3 regions of the Arthrobacter sp. 05T442 genome follow, and region 2 is predicted to be linked to each of the others. Evidence: riboswitches for the same ligand, from Rfam matches in the RefSeq annotation. Region 2 holds a riboswitch; each other region holds the start of a gene.

Region 1 (3,261 bases), on a different contig from region 2:
GCCACTCATCCAGGAGAGTTGGCACACCGCGGCGCCGCCGACGGGAGGCCCGGACTTCGAACCAGACCGCCAACGGCAGGATCAGGAGCTTCACGAGACCGAACACGAGGATCGGCAAGCCGAGGAGCAAAAGCAGGAACAATGCCCCCGGGACGGCTGGTTCAAACCAGGACACTGGCGTAGGCTCCCGCGCCTGGCCGGAACGATGCCGGGTTGAAAGAGGGAAGCGTGAACGACGCCAGGACGGCATCGAGGAGTTCGGGAGCAGCTTCGCTGTTCGCGCCGAAGCGGGCGGTCACCGCAAGCACCACCGGGGTCCCGTCCCCGCGTCGTCGGACATCGACATCGACCGGGCCGGCCAGACCGAGAGCCCGGACGGCAGCCATCGCCACATTGCCCACATCCATGGACTCTCCCGTTCCCAAACGGCGGGCGGACACCGCGTTGCCGTGGGCCAGTTCGGTCTTTTCGACGACGATGGCGAACGGCGCCGTGCTGTTGTGCGCGGGCGTGCCGAAGACCATGGGCCCGTACTCGGCGCCAGGGATGAACTCCTGGACAATCTGCCCTTCCGGAAGGCTGGCCCAATCCACGCCGGTGGTGCCGTCGACGACGATCACCCCGCGCCCGCCGCGGCAGACCCGCGGCCTGATCACGACAGGGCCGCCGAGCGCGGCCATCGCGGCGCCTGCGTCGGCGAAATCACCGGGGACGCCGAAGCGGGGGACGGGGACGCCTCCCTGCCGGAGTTGCCACGCGGTGAAGAGCTTGTCGTTGGCGAGGGCCACCGGGCCGGGGTCCCCGATGATGACGCGCACGTCCGCCCCGAACCCGGCACGGGCTGCCGCGATATGCGGAAGTTCCTCGCTGAGCGTCGGGATCACCAGGTCGATCTTCTCGCTGGCAATGAGCCGGCGCAGCGCCGAAATCCTTTCCGGATCGGTGGCGGGAGGGACCGCCACGACGGTGAGGCCGGCCTCGGCGGGAAGGTCACGGAAGTCTGTGCCGAGGACCGGAAAGCCCCGGGCCCTGAGCTGGGCGGCGACGGCGCGGCCCGCGGGCCCGCCGATGCCGGTGACGAGGATGCGGGGCATCAGAGTTTCTCCATTTCGGTGCTGAGCGGGCGGACGGGAGCTAACCGAACGTGCACTCCCAGTAAATGCGAGCGGCCCGGGGGAACGCCCGAGTAGGCACCACTCGAACTGTCGGGCCGGAACCGGAATCCCGCACAGGTAATACCTCTCTTGTGGCACTACGGCGCCTTGTCTTTGACCGCCGGGCCCCGAACCGTCCAGGGACACTGAGCGCCGCGGGCGGGCCGGTTACTTAACATGACGACGGCGGCGGTGCGGGCCGGAGAAGTAAGTGTTACGTTTTTGGGGAGTAATGAGAACCGGCGTCAAGCCCTGACTGGCCGGTCGGCAACCCTCCTCCCACGGCGGGGTGCCTCAGGTGAAGACTCGGCATCATCGACCATTCGATCTGCAAGCGTGAAAGAAGGAGATCCGTCATGCCTGACGCGTCCACCCCAGCGGCACCTCCCGCCGCACCCGAAACGGCCGCGGAGGAAAAACTGGCCTACCGGCTGTTCACCGGCCCCGATGACCGCGCCTTCTGCGAGCGTGTCTCGGCCGCACTGGCCGACGGCTACGTCCTGCATGGAAGCGCCTCCGCCACCTTCAACGGCAGTACCGTGATCGTGGCGCAGGCCGTCGTCCTGCCGGCCGCCATCGCCAGCGCGGACGCCGCCGTCGCCAGCGCTGTGGATGATCTGGAGAGCGACGGTTTCGGCTCGGAAGACGCCTTCGAGGGCCACGCATGAGCTACGCCGGAGACCTTAGTCCGCAGGAGGCCTGGGCCAAGCTGCAGGACGGCGCCATCCTGGTGGACGTCCGCACGGAGGCCGAATGGGCCCACATCGGCATCCCGGAAACCGCGGCCGCGACCGCGACCGAACAGCCAAACGGCACCCTGTTCATCCAGTGGAACCTTGCCGGCGGCATCCCCAATTCGCGGTTCATCGCCGAACTGAAGGCGCGGGTGCCGGAGGACACCGCCGTCGAACTCGTGTTCCTCTGCCGCTCCGGGGCCCGCTCCATCGCTGCCGCGACCGCAGCCACGCAGGCCGGGTACACCTCGTACAACGTCCTCGAAGGCTTCGAAGGCGAACCGGACCGCTACGGCGACCGGACCGTCAACGGCTGGAAGAACCGCGGCCTGCCCACCAGCATTGGAAAGAAATAAGTGACTTTCAACCCCGACGCCGCCGGCTGGAGCCCCGACACCCAGGCTGTCCGCGGCGGCCTTGACCGCACCGGCTTCCAGGAAACCACCGAACCGATCTTCCTGAACTCCGGATTTGTCTACGAATCCGCCGCCGCCGCCGAGCGCGCATTCACCGGCGAGGACGACCGCTTCGTCTACTCCCGCTACGGCAACCCCTCGGTCGCGACCTTCCAGGAACGGCTCCGGCTGCTCGAAGGCACCGAGGCATGCTTCGCCACGGCATCGGGCATGTCAGCCGTCTTCACCGCTCTCGGCGCGCTGCTCGGGGCCGGTGACCGTGTGGTCGCGGCCCGCTCGCTCTTCGGCTCCTGCTTCGTGATCCTCAACGAGATCCTGCCCCGCTGGGGCGTGGAGACGGTCTTCGTCGACGGCCCGGACCTGGACCAGTGGCGGACCGCGTTGTCCAAGCCGACGACGGCGGTCTTCTTCGAGTCGCCGTCGAACCCGATGCAGGAAATCGTCGACATCGCCGCGGTGAGCGAACTCGCGCACGCCGCGGGAGCCACCGTCGTCGTCGACAACGTCTTCGCCACTCCCCTCCTGCAGCGCTGCGGAGACCTCGGCGCGGACGTGATCGTCTACTCCGGCACCAAGCACATTGACGGGCAGGGCCGGGTCCTGGGCGGTGCCATCCTGGGAACCAAGGAGTTCGTGGACGGGCCCGTCAAGCAGCTCATGCGGCACACCGGTCCGGCACTGTCCGCCTTCAACGCCTGGGTCCTGGCCAAGGGCCTGGAAACCATGGCGCTGCGCGTCAACCACTCCTCGGCGTCGGCGCTGCGCCTGGCCCAATGGCTGGAAGAGCAGCCCGCCGTCAGTTGGGTCAAGTATCCGCTGCTGCAGTCCCACCCGCAGTACGAGCTCGCCGCGAAGCAGATGAAGGCCGGCGGCACCGTGCTCACGCTGGAGCTTTGCCCCTCGCCAGGGCGCTCCGCGAAAGAGGCAGCCTTCGCCCTCCTGGATGCGCTGCGGATC
Region 2 (3,261 bases):
GAGTTCGCCCGGGCCTTACGGCGACGTCGACGGTTTCCGGCGAATTCGGGGTGTCCCTAGGCGCTCTTCGCGGCGCGGAATCCGGCGTCGAGGTCCGCGATGATGTCATCGATGTGCTCCAACCCGACGGAGAGCCGCACGAGTCCCGGGGTGACGCCGGCGATCTCCTGCTGCTCCGGCGTCAGCTGGCTGTGCGTGGTCGACGCCGGGTGGATGACGAGGGAACGGACGTCGCCGATGTTCGCCACGTGCGAGTGCAGTTCCAGGGCGTCGACAAAACGCTTGCCGGCCTCCGCTCCTCCGGCGATGTTGAACGCGACGACGGCGCCGGTCCCCTTGGGCCCGTATTTGCGGCCCCGCTCGTACCAGCGGCTGGACGGCAGCCCGGCGTAGGCGACGGATTCGACGTCGTCCCGCGCCTCCAGCCATTCGGCCACCCTGACGGCGTTGGCGACGTGTCGTTCGACGCGCAGGCTCAGGGTTTCGATGCCCTGGGCGATGAGGAAGGCGTTGAATGGTGAGACCGCCGAGCCAAGGTCGCGCAGCAGCTGGACCCGGGCCTTGAGGATGTAGGAAAGGTTGGCGCCCAGGGCGCCGTCTTTGCCGAGGTCGCGGGCGTAGACGAGGCCGTTGTAGGTGGGGTCCGGGGTATTGAAGCCTGGGAACCGCGCGGGGTCCTTGCCGAAGTCGAAATTGCCGGAGTCCACGATCACGCCGGCGATCGCAGTACCGTGCCCGCCGAGGTACTTGGTGGCGGAGTGCACCACGATGTCCGCACCCCACTCGATCGGCCGGATCAGGTACGGGGTGGAGAGGGTGTTGTCGACGATCAGCGGCACGCCCGCCTCGTGCGCCACCTTCGAGACGCCTTCGATGTCCAGCACGTCCTGGCGCGGGTTGGAGACGACCTCGCCGAAGAACAGCTTGGTGTTGGGCCGGACGGCGCCGCGCCACTGCGCCAGGTTGTCGGGGTCCTCGACGAAAGTGACGGAAATGCCGAACTTCTTCAGAGTGTGGGCCAGGAGGTTATAGGTTCCGCCGTAAAGGCTGGGGCTCGCCACCACGTGGTCGCCGGCCTCGGCGACGTTGAGGATTGCTAAGGTCTCCGCGGCCTGGCCGGAGCTCAGGAGCAGGGCTGCGAGTCCTCCTTCCAGACTGGCCACGCGCTGCTCTACGGCATCCTGGGTGGGGTTGCCGATCCGGGTGTAGATCGGGGCGAGCTCGGCCAGGGCAAAGCGGTTGGCGGCACTTTCAGCGCTGGGGAACACGAACGACGTCGTCTGGTAGATGGGCAGGGACCGGGCGCCGGTGGCGCTGTCCGGCTCCTGGCCGGCGTGGATCTGGCGGGTTTCGAAGGACCAGGCATTGGACATTGGAGAGCTCCTCAAGTAACCGGGCACAGCCCGCCCCCGGGACCATCGGTCCGGGACGGCACAGGCGCCGCGCTTGCCCTCCGGCGGGCGCCGGACGGCCAGGTCTTCACCCGGGGCACCCCACCGCGATACGAGGGTTGCCGGCCAGCAAGCCGGGGCTGTGTGCTGGCACTCATGACCTGGCATCAGTCTAGGAAGACCCGTCCGGCGCTGGATAGCTTTGTGACGAAAATGAAGATGACGGGCGCTGTGGCCGCGCCCCAGGGAACTGGAACCCGCGCGCTGGGGGCACCAGCGGGCGCGCCGCACAGGGACCCCGAATGACATCCCACCACGGTTAGGGGACCCTAAGCTGAGAGCTCCATCACAAAGTGCCAAGATGAGGGCATGCGCATGGATCACGTCTCTTACGCCTGTGAACACGATGGCTTGGCAGCCACCACCGAACGAATCGCAACTGCCCTCGGCGTCGAAGCCGTGAAGGGCGGAGTGCACCCCCGATTCGGGACCCGCAACATGATCATCCCGCTCGCGGGACACAAGTACCTGGAAGTCGTGGAGGTCCTGAACCACCCGGCGTCGGACAAGGCCCCGTTCGGCCAGGCAGTCCGTGCACGCTCCGAAGCGGGCGGCGGCTGGATGGGCTGGTGCGTCGAGGTCGACGACCTCGCCCCCTTCGAGGAGCGGCTGGGCCGCGCCGCCGCCAACGGCAACCGGAAGTTCCCGGACGGCCGCGAGCTGGTCTGGAAGCAGATCGGCATCCTCGGACTCATCGCCGACCCCCAGGTGCCCTACATGCTCAAGTGGGAGGGCGATCCGGCGCTTCACCCCTCCAACGCCTACGAGAGCAACGTCAAGATGTCGGCCCTGACCATTGCCGGCTCGGCAGCACGGGTCACCGAATGGCTCGGCGAACCCGTCGAGAAGCCGCTGGAAGACGTGGCCGTGAACTGGATCGCGCCGCACGGCACCCCCGGCATCCTCTCTGTCACCTTCGAAACAGCCTCCGGAGCCGTCACCATCTGAGGCCCTGACCGCCCCGCACTTCGGCCGCCATCAGCGGGTGTCAATGACGTCACCCATCGATGGCGGCCGATATTTCTTAAGCAACTCGGGGTCACTTACCGCCCGTCCGGGGGCTCCGGATGGGCCTTAAATGACCCCGCGTTGGTTTGGCGGGGCTCAGCCCAGGCCGATCGCCTTGCCGAAGAGGCTGAAGCCGACGAACGCCACCGTGTCCAGGATGGCGTGGGCGATCACGAGCGGCATCACACGGCGGGTCCGGGTGTAAATGAGGGCGAAGATGACGCCCATGATGGCGTTGCCGATGAACGGTCCGAAGCCCTGGTACAGGTGATAGCTGCCGCGCAGCATGGAACTGGCGAAGATCGCCACGGGCATGCTCCAGCCGAACTTGCCGAACCGGTCCAGCAGGTAGCCCACCACGATCACTTCCTCCACGATGCCGTGCCTGACTGCGGACAGGACCAGCACCGGCACCGTCCACCAGTAGGAGTCAAGCGCACTCGGGATGATCGCCGTCGTGATGCCGAGCGCCCGCCCGGCGGCGTAGAGGCCCAGCGAGGGAACCCCGATCATGGCGGCGAGTCCCACACCCTGCAGCAGGTCCTTGCCGGGCCTGGCGAAGTTGAAGCCGAGCTTCCGGAACGCCGAGGTGCCGTGCTCGCCGGCCGGACGGTGCTCCGTCAGGAAGTAGATCACCAGGACCACCGGGACCAGGGCGAAGACGATGTCCAGCAGTTGGTAGGTGAGGTCGAAGTATTCGCGGGTGCTCTGCGAGCGGTTCAGCGTGGACGTCCCCTGCGCCAGCGGCGCCTTGGTCATCTTGTCCAGCAACTGCACCACGGAATAGACCGCGGACTGGCCC
Region 3 (3,261 bases), on a different contig from region 2:
ACCCGGGCGATCTCCGTGCTGGCCGGAAGGGGATCACACCAGTGCCAGGCCTGGGCCACCGTGACAAGGTCGAAGGCTTCAGCCTCGAGTCCGGTGTCCTCCGCCGTTCCCACGACGGCGGGGACCCCCGGCAGCGTCCGGCGCAGTTGTTCCAGCATGTCCGCCGAGGGATCGACCGCGACCGTGTGCAGTCCACGATCGATCAGCAGCGCGGTGAACTTGCCGGTTCCGGCGCCGATGTCCGCGGCATTCCGCGCCCCGGCCGGGATCAGCCAGTCTGCGGATTCGCCAGGGTAGCCCGGGCGGACACGCTCGTAGTGTTCCCCGCCGTCCTGGAAGCTTTGCCCGAGCTCCTGGCGCCGCCCGCTGTGGAGTTTGGGTCCGTTGTGGAGCCTGGGGCCGCCGCGTGCCACGTGCGATCTCCTTCGGGAAAGTCCTGGTGTTGTGGATACCCTTCGAATTTACCGCACTCGCGCTGGCCTTCAGGGCGAGGTCTTCAGTGACTGGCCTTCGGCGCCTGGCCGCCAGGGCCTAGTCTTCAGTACACGGCGCCGCGCCTGCGGTGCCGGGTGTGTTCGGCGCCCAGTGCGGGTAGCTGCGGGTGTCGTTCGCCGGCACCCACCGGCCGGCGTCCACCACGTAGTCCCAGCCAAGTCCGGTCTGCCGGAGTCGTTCGATGCCGGCCAGCAGCCGCTGTGCATCCTCCAGCCGTGAGCCGAGGCCGAAGCTGGCCCGCAGGGAGCCGGCGGGCAGGCCGAGCCGTTTGAGCAGCGGGTGGGCGCAGAAGCGGCCGTCGCGCAGGCCGATGCCGTGTTCGGCCGAGAGATAGGCGGCCACGAGGCCGGCGTCGTAGCCTTCGACCGAGAAATTGACGACGCCGATGGTGCCGGTGCCCTCCCCGTCGCCATCTGCAGTGGTGTCTGTGAAGATGTGGTGGACGCTCACGCCGTCGATGCCCTGGAGCCCGTCGACAAGGAAAGCGCGGATGGCGTTCTCATGGGCGTGCCACTGCTCCTGGTCCAGGGCGGCGATCACTTCCGTGGCGCGGGCCAGCGTCGCCGCGCCCAGGACGTTGGGGGATCCGCCTTCGTGCCGTGCGGGGCCGGTGGTCCAGCTGACCGAATCGAGCCGTGCGTCACGGACGGCGCCGCCGCCGGCCAGGTGCGGGGTGCCGGCGTCGAGCCAGTCGGGGCGTCCCACCAGGACGCCCGCACCGAACGGCGCGTACAGCTTGTGGCCGGAGAAGGCGACGTAGTCGACGTCGTCGGCGGCGATATCGATCCGCCGGTGCGGCGCCAGCTGGGCGGCGTCGACGACGATCCTCGCCCCGAACTCGTGCGCCAGGGCGGCCAGTTTCCGGACGGGCAGGATTTCCCCGGTGACGTTGGAGGCTCCAGTCACGGCAAGCAGGCTGATGCCCCCGTGCGCCAGTTCCCCGCGCAGCTTCTCCACCGTGGCCGTGAGGGTGGGGGCCGCGACGACACTGCGGTGGGGCACGCTCTGCCACGGCAGGAGGTTGGCGTGGTGTTCGATGTCGAGGTAGAGCACCTCGCCGGTGTGCCGGCCCCCGCTCACGGGCAGGCATCCGGCCAGCAGGTTGAGGGAGTCGGTGGTGTTCCGGGTGAAGATGACGGAGTCATCGGCGCGGCCGCCGACGAAGTCCCGCACGATGCTCCGGGCGTTCTCGTATACCGACGTGCTGATCTGGGAGGCGTAGCCAGCGCCGCGGTGCACGCTCGCATAGAACGGCAGGATCTCGTTCAGGTAGGCAGAGACCACGGACAGGGCGGGGGCCGAGGCGCCGTAGTCCAGATTGGCGTAGCGGACGTGTCCGCCGTTGATCAGCGGAGCCTGGATCTCTGCACCTGTTACCGCGGAGAGCGGCCGGCGGGCGATGGCGAACCGTGCGTCGGAGTCCGCACCGGACAGCAGAACGTCGGGGCGGCCGGCCTGGGAGCCTGCTGTGGCACGGATGGCGGCGGGAAAAGTGGCAGTTGTCATGGGACCTCGCTCGAAAAGGACCCCACGCACCGGGGATCCGCGCTTGCCGGGTCCGTACCGGACCGGCCAGGTCGTCACCCGGGGCACCCCACCGCGAATGGAGGGTTGCCGGCCAGCAAACCGGGGTTTTGCGCTGGCACTCGTGACCTGCTTCGAGCCTAGGACATCCGCGCAGCCGGGGAAAAGGCCCGGCGCCAATGTGAAGCGCTTTGTTACGGGACGGGCGCTTAGAGGAGGTCGTCCAGGCCCGGGTTGAGGCGCTTCAGGACTTCTGAGTGGAGGATCGAGTTTGTTGCCAGGGCGTTGCCGCCGAACGGGCCGTCTTCGCCTTCCAGGGACGTGAAGCGGCCGCCGGCTTCGGTCACGATCGGCACCAGGGCGGCCATGTCGTAGAGGTTCAGCTCCGGCTCGCAGGCGATGTCGACCGCGCCCTCGGCCACCAGGCAGTAGGACCAGAAATCGCCGTAGGCCCGGGTGCGCCAGACTTCTTCGGTGAGGCCCAGGAACTCGTCCAGGTTGCCGCGCTGCTTCCAGCCGGTCAGGCTCGAGTAGGACAGTGAGGCGTCCGAGAGCTCGGAGACGTTGGACACCCGCAGCCGGGTGGCCGCAGCAAGTGATCGGCCCGTGTAGGCGCCGGCACCCTTGGCCGCCCACCAGCGCTTCCCCAGTGCCGGGGCGCTGACGACGCCGACGACCGGTTCGCCCTCGTCCACGAGGGCGATCAGGGTGGCCCAGACCGGGACGCCACGGACAAAGTTCTTGGTGCCGTCGATCGGGTCGATGATCCAGCGGCGGGAGCCATGGCCGGAACTGCCGAATTCCTCGCCGAGGACGGCGTCGCGGGGGCGGGAACGGGACAGCTGGCCCCGGATGGCCTCCTCCGCGGATTTGTCGGCGTCGGTCACAGGCGTGAGGTCGGGCTTCGTCTCTATCCGAAGGTCGAGCGCCTTGAAGCGGCTCATGGTCTGGGAATCTACGGAATCTGCCAGTACATGGGCAAGGCGCAGGTCATCGTTGTAGCTCGAAGCGGGTTGACTCATGGTTCCAAACTACCGCCAAAGCGGGCCGGCAGGCGGTAGGCCACGTCGCGGCGCCGCAGGCCGGGGGACCGGCAGCCCGGCCGTAGGCCCTACGAGACGGTGCCCAGTTCCTTGACGTCCTGGGCTTCCATCCGCGGGTCCGTCCCCAACAGCCGGCGCAGGGAGGCGAGCCGGGCCGGGCCGGAGGCTCCCGCGTGGCCGGCGGCCACCCAGGCGTCGA

Evidence for each region. Region 2 has a riboswitch for S-adenosylmethionine ahead of AC1DES_RS18580 (bifunctional o-acetylhomoserine/o-acetylserine sulfhydrylase). Riboswitches for the same ligand answer to the same signal wherever they lie in the genome.
Region 1: it holds a riboswitch for S-adenosylmethionine, as region 2 does, so the genes downstream of both, AC1DES_RS11980 (DUF1737 domain-containing protein) here and AC1DES_RS18580 (bifunctional o-acetylhomoserine/o-acetylserine sulfhydrylase) in region 2, are expected to answer to the same signal.
Region 3: it holds a riboswitch for S-adenosylmethionine, as region 2 does, so the genes downstream of both, AC1DES_RS08700 (aminotransferase class V-fold PLP-dependent enzyme) here and AC1DES_RS18580 (bifunctional o-acetylhomoserine/o-acetylserine sulfhydrylase) in region 2, are expected to answer to the same signal.

Annotation. Positions count from the first base shown of each region.
Region 1 covers NZ_JBFTKM010000011.1:22,682-25,942, reverse strand. The annotation lists gene AC1DES_RS11990 (glycosyltransferase family 2 protein) at 1-175, opposite strand, end outside; gene AC1DES_RS11985 (ATP-grasp domain-containing protein) at 162-1,094, opposite strand; SAM riboswitch class IV at 1,383-1,497, shown strand; gene AC1DES_RS11980 (DUF1737 domain-containing protein) at 1,511-1,822, shown strand; gene AC1DES_RS11975 (rhodanese-like domain-containing protein) at 1,819-2,244, shown strand; gene AC1DES_RS11970 (O-succinylhomoserine sulfhydrylase) at 2,245-3,261, shown strand, end outside.
Region 2 covers NZ_JBFTKM010000032.1:14,806-18,066, reverse strand. The annotation lists gene AC1DES_RS18580 (bifunctional o-acetylhomoserine/o-acetylserine sulfhydrylase) at 57-1,373, opposite strand; SAM riboswitch class IV at 1,438-1,553, opposite strand; gene AC1DES_RS18575 (VOC family protein) at 1,761-2,399, shown strand; gene AC1DES_RS18570 (CPBP family intramembrane glutamic endopeptidase) at 2,556-3,261, opposite strand, start outside.
Region 3 covers NZ_JBFTKM010000006.1:151,362-154,622, forward strand. The annotation lists gene AC1DES_RS08695 (class I SAM-dependent methyltransferase) at 1-413, opposite strand, end outside; gene AC1DES_RS08700 (aminotransferase class V-fold PLP-dependent enzyme) at 532-2,001, opposite strand; SAM riboswitch class IV at 2,036-2,149, opposite strand; gene hisN (histidinol-phosphatase) at 2,229-3,041, opposite strand; gene rsgA (ribosome small subunit-dependent GTPase A) at 3,131-3,261, opposite strand, start outside.